Regions from separate parts of the Arthrobacter pascens genome, predicted to be linked through region 1. Evidence: predicted binding sites of a transcription regulator. Region 1 holds the regulator's gene; each other region holds the start of a gene.
What was found. Region 1 encodes LexA, which represses DNA repair genes until DNA is damaged. Its sites were predicted from a motif close to TCGAACANNTGTTCGA; they were not measured.

Region 1 (2,261 bases):
GCTGGACTGTATCGACCAGCTGCGCGAGGCCTGCCGCGCCGCCCTGTCGGACTCCAAGGGGGACAGCAGTGCAACAGCCGACGGCGGGCGGCAGCTCGCGCGTTCGCGGCTCCTGCTGATTCTGGAACTCTGCGAACGACTTGTCGCGGCCCGGGAAAACCGGGAGGTTGTGTGGTTCTCCCGTGCCAGCACGTTTGATCCCCAGCAGGGCTACTCGCAGCCTGACGAGACCTCTCCCGCGCTCATCAACATTGCCCCGCTCAGTGTGGCAGGCAAGCTGCGCGAAGGCCTGTTTGCCGGCCATACGGTGGTTCTGACCTCCGCCACCCTGGCCATCGGGTCCGCCTTTGAACCGGCAGCCGGCGGACTGGGGCTGGTAGGGGACGGCGCCCCCAGCTGGACCGGGGTGGACGTGGGGTCTCCCTTCGACTACCCGAAGCAGGGGATCCTGTACGTTGCCGGGCACCTGCCGAAACCCGGCCGTGGCGCCTCGCCCGAGGCCCTGGGTGAACTTGAAGCACTGATAAGGGCCTCCGGCGGCGGTGCCCTATGCCTCTTCTCCTCACGGCGAGCGGCCGAAGAGGCCGCTGAAGCGTTACGCCCCCGACTGGGCATCAGTATCCTCTGCCAGGGCGATTCCACCATGACAGCGCTGGTCAAACAGTTCGCGGACGAGCCGGATACGTGCCTTTTCGGGACCATGTCCCTGTGGCAGGGCGTTGATGTCCCCGGCGGATCGTGCCGGCTGGTGGTGATTGACCGCATTCCTTTCCCGCGTCCGGACGATCCCCTCATGACAGCACGGTCCCGCGCAGTGGCGCAGGCCGGCGGCAACGGATTTATGTCCGTGTCTGCCACGCATGCTGCGATCCGGCTTGCCCAGGGGGCGGGCAGGCTGATCCGCTCCACCGGAGACAAGGGAGTGGTTGCCGTTCTGGATTCACGGCTTGCCACCGAACGCTACGCAGGCTTTCTCCGGGCGGCGTTGCCGCCGTTCTGGCCCACTACTGACCGTAAGATCGCCTTCGCGGCGCTGGAAAGGCTGGCCAGGGAGAGTTCCTGAGCCGAAAGGCGGCGCGGGCAGGTCCTAAAGCGACCGCAGTACCGATACAACCTTGCCCATGATGGTGGCGTGGTCGCCAAGAATTGGCTCGTACTGGGTGTTCTGCGGAAGCAGCCAGGTGTGGCCGTCCCGCTGGCGGAAAGTCTTCACGGTGGCTTCGTCATCCAGCAGGGCGGCAACGATGTCACCGTTCACGGCGTCAGCCTGCCGTCGGACCACTACCCAGTCGCCGTCGCAGATCGCCGCGTCCACCATCGAGTCACCGGCCACGCGCAGCATGAACAGTTCGCCCTGGCCCACCAGTTGGCGGGGCAGCGGCATGACGTCCTCCACCAGCTGGTCGGCGAAGATGGGACCACCGGCCGCGATCCTGCCCACAAGGGGGACCATTGCCGTGTCCATGGCAGTGGGCAGCTCCGCAATTGCCCCTCCGTCGAGGCCGTGCAGGATCGCAGGCTTGGCCGCGCCTGCCCCCTTGGCGGATCCGCCATCGAGCGTGAGCGGCATCAGGACCTCCATGGCGCGCGGACGCTTGGGATCCCGGCGCAGGTATCCGAGTTTTTCAAGCTGCGACAGCTGGTGCGTCACGCTGGAAAGGCTGGCGAGGCCTACGGTGTCGCCGATCTCCCGCATGGATGGGGGGTAACCATTGTCATTGACGGAGCGCTGGATGGTCTCCAGGATCTTCTTCTGGCGTGCGGTGAGCCCTTTGGGTGTCCTCTGGGGCTGCCGGCCCCGCTGGGTCGCCCTGCCGTCGGCGGCTGGTGCTGCCATGTTCGCCATTGCCTTTCCGTCGGCCGGCCTTTCCGGCGGCGATGCCGGGAACGTCCGGCCTGAATTGTCAGACCCTGCTGATCAACTACGAAGGTGGTTGATCCTTTGTTCCAAACGTAGGGCAGCCGCAGAGCTTTTTCAAACATTTGTTCTAGCGAGTCTCGACAATGTTCGTTGATAAGTGCTAAAACTGAGAAAGCAAAGTTCGAATATGTGTTCTAGTAAATTCTCTGCTCGCCCTGACCGCTTCGAATATCCGGTGCATCAGGGCGGTAACCAGGGCAGACGCGAACACACCGGGCAGCACAGTATGGTCCAGGAGGGCTAATTTCATGTCAGCTATATCTGCTTCGCAGGATTCCCGTCCGACGTTCGTCTCCGTTCAGCACCTCACCTCGGTGCCGGATCAGGAATCCCGGACCCG
Region 2 (2,261 bases), 950 kb from region 1:
GTGATGCAGGGTACGCCACCCGGAGCGTCAACGTCCGCCTCCGCCTGCATCTGGCCGGCGTCCCAGAGGGAGAGAATCAAGCCGTGGTTGACCTGGATGAACACCACATCGCCGGGAAATTCGCGGTGGACGGGCCAGCCAAGCCCCTCAGCGTAGAAGCGGCGGGAAGCGGCAACGCTGCGTACACCTAATGAGATGAAGTCGACTCTGGGCTGCATGCTTCGATACTGTCAGAAGATGGCGACAATTCAAGGAAACGACAGAGACGCCCTGGCAGACAAAGAACAACTGGCTGCAGTGCGGATCGCGGTCGACGAGGTGGACGACCAGATCGTCACTCTCATTGCCCGGCGTGAACGGTTGATCCGGATCGCCGGGACCCTTAAGGGAGACGACGCGGAAGTCCGTGCTCCCGGCCGGGTCGAGAGGATTATCGAGCATGTCCGGTCGGCTGCGGAAAAGAAGGACATCGATCCGGACATCGTAGAGTCCACCTACCGGGCCATGATCTCAGGCTTCATCGAACTCGAGCTCAAGGTCCACAACGAGAACAGCTGAGCAGTAGCGCTCTTCCCTCTTTATAGAGCTTCCTCGACGGCGACGCCGGCCTGGAATTCCCGGCCGTCGGCCTCGCTGAAGGCTGACATGATATGGCCCTTGCCCAGCCCGTGGATGGCTGCTGCCGGGAAGTTGCCTGTAATGGTGTTGCCGGAGTGCGAGACCCCGCTGAGATCGTAGTTTTCTTCGGTGCCCTGTTCGTGACTGAACGAGTAGAAGGCAATAGCTTCCCCGTTCATGAACTCGATGCCCAGACGTCTCTGTGATGAATAGTCGGGACTGGCTGCCACAAGCCCCACCACGTATGCACCGGATCCCGGGATGTTGCCGTCGATATCGAAGGTGGCCACCAGCGTTGAGTCCAGGGCCTTGATGCTTACGTGCTTGAGGAGTGCGTCATGGGTACTCATGGCACAATCCTGCTCCCTGCCGTCCCGTCCGTCCACCCCCTTCTAGGTTTTGTCAGGGCACCGGCGTAGACTGGAATCGTTCGAATATGTATTCGAAGGGCCGGTATTTTGAAGGCCGTCAGCAATGAATTCCATAAGGGTTCAGTTCAGTTCGGGAGGCGCCCATGGGCATGTTCAGCGAGTCAGTTGACGTCGTCTGCACCGCTGCCGGGGAGCCTCAGGAGCTTCAATGGGCAGGACGGCGCTATACGGTATGCGCTGATCCGGTTCGGTGGTACGAACGCCGGCAATGGTGGGTAGAGGAAAGCCGCGCACCCCTGGGAAGCGGGCCCGGGCTGGTGGACCACGAGATCTGGCGCGTCCAGGTACGCGCCTCGGATCGCCCCCAGGGTTCCGACGCCGCCACAGGCGAGCTCACCCTTGACCTGACCCGGCACATCGGCAGTGGCCGCTGGAGGCTCCTGCGGATCCATGACGCACTCCACCCCCGAACAGCATGACTTTCACGCACCTCCACGTATCTACTGCCTTCAGCGCCCATTACGGCGTTTCCTGGCCGGACGAGCTTGCCCAGGTTGCCGCCGCGGATGGCGCTACTGCGCTCGCATGCACGGACAGGGACGGGCTCTACGGCACCATCAAACACCTCAAAGCCTGCATGGCTGCCGGAATAGACCCCATTGTGGGGGTTGACCTTGCGGTCTTCGACGACGACGGCGACCAACGAACCCAACTTGCCGGCCGGGTAGTCGTGCTCGCCCGCGGAAACAACCAGGGAGCCGGATACCGTGCCCTGTGCCGGCTGGTATCGGACGCCCATGCCCGCACCTCCGGTAAGGCCGGGGGAGCGGTTCCCGTGGCTATCACCCGGGCCGAACTTGCATCCCGGACCCTTGATCCACGGACCCTTAAGCCGGTATTGACCGTCCTGATAGGACCCGATTCCGACGTCGGACTGGCCCTGGGCGGACGGCGCTACCTGCGTCCCCGCACCCTTTTCAAACGCTGGCTCGATGCCATGCCGGCAGGGACTGTGGTGGCTGAAATTGTCTCCCAGCTCAGCGCGCCCGGCGCGCCCCTGAGCACAGCCCATGCAGTCCGCATGCTTAAACTCGCGGAAGAACACGGGGTCCCTGCCGTGCTCACCAATGCTGCCCGGTACTGCGCCGAGGACGGCGCCGCAACGGCAGACGTGCTGGACTCAGCCCGGACGCTGAAGTCGCTTCCGGAACTTGCCGCCGAGCCCCTGCTCCAGCCAAACGGCCAGGGCTGGTTGAAATCAGCCGGTCAGAT
Region 3 (2,261 bases), 1.7 Mb from region 1:
GGCGAGCGCTTCGTAGGCAACCCTGACGCCGTGCTCCCCGGCCAGGCCGGCCAGACGCCCCAGCTGTTCCACCCGGAGGCTGTCGCTGTCGATGCTGGCCGTGGCCACATTGGAGCAGACCAGGATGGTGTCCATGCCCAGCCGGGCCATGAGCTTGAACTTGGCCTCGGCCCGGCGCAGGTTTGCGGCGAACAGGTCCTCGGACACGCTGTCGAAGTCGCGGAAAGGCTGGTAGAGATCAAGGGTGAGGCCAAGATCTGCTGCCATCCTGCGGATATCCTCCGGAGCTAACGGCGAGGTGACCAGGTCCTGCTCAAAGATTTCGATGCCGTCAAAACCCGCTATGGCGCAGGCCTGCATCTTCTCCTTCAGGGTGCCGGAGAGACACACAGTGGCTATTCCGGTGCGCATCAGGCAGCCACCCCTTCGGCAGCCACAAGCTCCAGGAAATGAGTGCGCATGCGTTCCGCATCTGCCCTGACGCCGGTGAAGATCCGGAACGCGTCTGCTGCCTGCCCCACGGCCATGCGGCCACCGTCAAGCACGTCACAGCCCTTGGCCCGGGCACCCCGGACCAGCTCGGTGTCAATAGGGCGGTAGACAATGTCGGCGACCCAGTGCCGGGGTTCCAGGAGGTCCAGGTCCAGTGGGACACCCGGGTGTGCGGCCATTCCAACGGGGGTGCAATGCGCCAGCCCGTCGGCCAGGGGCATCAGCTGCGGCAGCTCTGCCGTCGTACGGGCCGTTACGGTGCTGTCGGGGAAGAAGCCGGACAGTTCGGCGGCACGGGCCGCAGAGCGGGCGGGGTCCACGTCCACCAAGTCAAGCGACTGCACGCCTGCTGAGAGCAGGGCGTACGCGACCGCGGAACCGGCGCCGCCTGCGCCGAGCTGGACCACGCGGCCCAGCCGAACCCCCGGAAGGCCCGAGGCGAGGGCGGCGGCGAAGCCCGAAAAGTCTGTGTTGTGGCCGATGAACCTGCCGTCCCGGATCACCACTGTATTGACGGCGCCAAGCCTGAGGGCGTCCCGTGAGACCTCGTCCAGGTGCTGCAGGACCAGCTGCTTGCAGGGGTGGGTGATGTTGAGGCCATTGAAACCAAGCATGCGGGCACTTTGCAGCAGGTCGCCCACTGACTCGCCGGGAAGGCCAAGCTCCAGGAGGTCGATGGGCCGGTAGAGGTAGCGCAGGCCCTGCAGATCCGCTTCGCGTTCGTGCATGTCGGGGGTGAGTGACGGCTTCACGCCGTCACCGACCAGTCCCACAAGGTAGGACTGAGTCCGATTACTCATCCGTGCAGCTCCTTCGATAGCGGCACCGGGCGGGTAGCGGCGCTCAACGCGTGACCGGCCCGGACGGTGTTAGGGATTAGACTACAACACTTGTTCACTTCTTGCACTCTTGTTCTACATACGAACATTCTCATAAAGTCACGAGGCACTTTTCTGTTGGGGGGCCAGCATGTCAGCGCTGGGGGAGCCTGGCCGACAGCTCGGCCGCGGCATCCTGAAGCAGCGGGACATAGGCGGTCAGGTCCTCCAGGCTCAATCGGAAGACCGGAACGGCTGTTGCCAGTGAGGCGAAGGCGTGCCCCTGGGAGTTGAGGACCGGGACGGCCACGGCCCGCATGCCGGCCTCGTTTTCCTCGTCCATCACCGCATACCCCTGCCGGCGGACCTGCTCGATTTCCGTACGGAAGGCGCCCCGGTCCGTGATGGAATGGCTGGTCAGTGGTTCCAGTGCCAGTTCGGCCAGCAGCCGTTCCCGCTCGGAATCCTCGGCGAAGGCCACCAGCGCCTTGCCCACGGCGGTGGCGTGCAGCGCGCCAAGATGTCCGGGATCGCTGGTGACCCGGAACATCTGGGGGCCATCCACCTTGCTGACCGTGAGGTGGCGGTGACCGTCGCGGACGCTGAGGATGGTCGCCTCCCCCGTCTGCTCAGTGACGCGGCGGAGGATGGGCATGGCAGTGCCCGCGAAGCCGTGGTGGTTGGATACCCGCTGGCCCAACTGGAAGATGCGCAGCCCCAGGTGGTACCGGCGCCCGTCCGGTTCATAGTCAACAAAGCCGTCCCGTGTGAGGGAGCCCAGGAGCCGGTAGGTAGTGCTGAAGGGGAGGTCGGCACGGCGTGAGATCTCCGCCGCCGTGGCGCCGCGCGGCTCGTCACCCAGGAGGACCAGCAGGTTCAGGGCCTTTCCCACCATGTCGGTACGGTCAGCCGGTCGATCGGATTGGGGGACTGCGGCCTCAGTAGCACCTG

Region 2: the regulator LexA is predicted to act here: its motif matches at 1,049-1,064, upstream of QFZ40_RS08395 (DUF6504 family protein).
Region 3: the regulator LexA is predicted to act here: its motif matches at 1,375-1,390, upstream of QFZ40_RS20550 (shikimate dehydrogenase).

The regions. Positions count from the first base shown of each region.
Region 1 covers NZ_JAUSXF010000001.1:2,765,279-2,767,539, reverse strand. Annotated here, with positions in the region: gene QFZ40_RS12700 (ATP-dependent DNA helicase) at 1-1,063, shown strand, start outside; gene lexA (transcriptional repressor LexA) at 1,088-1,837, opposite strand.
Region 2 covers NZ_JAUSXF010000001.1:1,819,968-1,822,228, forward strand. Annotated here, with positions in the region: gene QFZ40_RS08380 (VOC family protein) at 1-218, opposite strand, end outside; gene QFZ40_RS08385 (chorismate mutase) at 238-558, shown strand; gene QFZ40_RS08390 (hypothetical protein) at 579-968, opposite strand; gene QFZ40_RS08395 (DUF6504 family protein) at 1,133-1,468, shown strand; gene QFZ40_RS08400 (DNA polymerase III subunit alpha) at 1,465-2,261, shown strand, end outside.
Region 3 covers NZ_JAUSXF010000001.1:4,466,554-4,468,814, reverse strand. Annotated here, with positions in the region: gene QFZ40_RS20555 (bifunctional sugar phosphate isomerase/epimerase/4-hydroxyphenylpyruvate dioxygenase family protein) at 1-411, opposite strand, end outside; gene QFZ40_RS20550 (shikimate dehydrogenase) at 411-1,292, opposite strand; gene QFZ40_RS20545 (IclR family transcriptional regulator) at 1,465-2,261, opposite strand, start outside.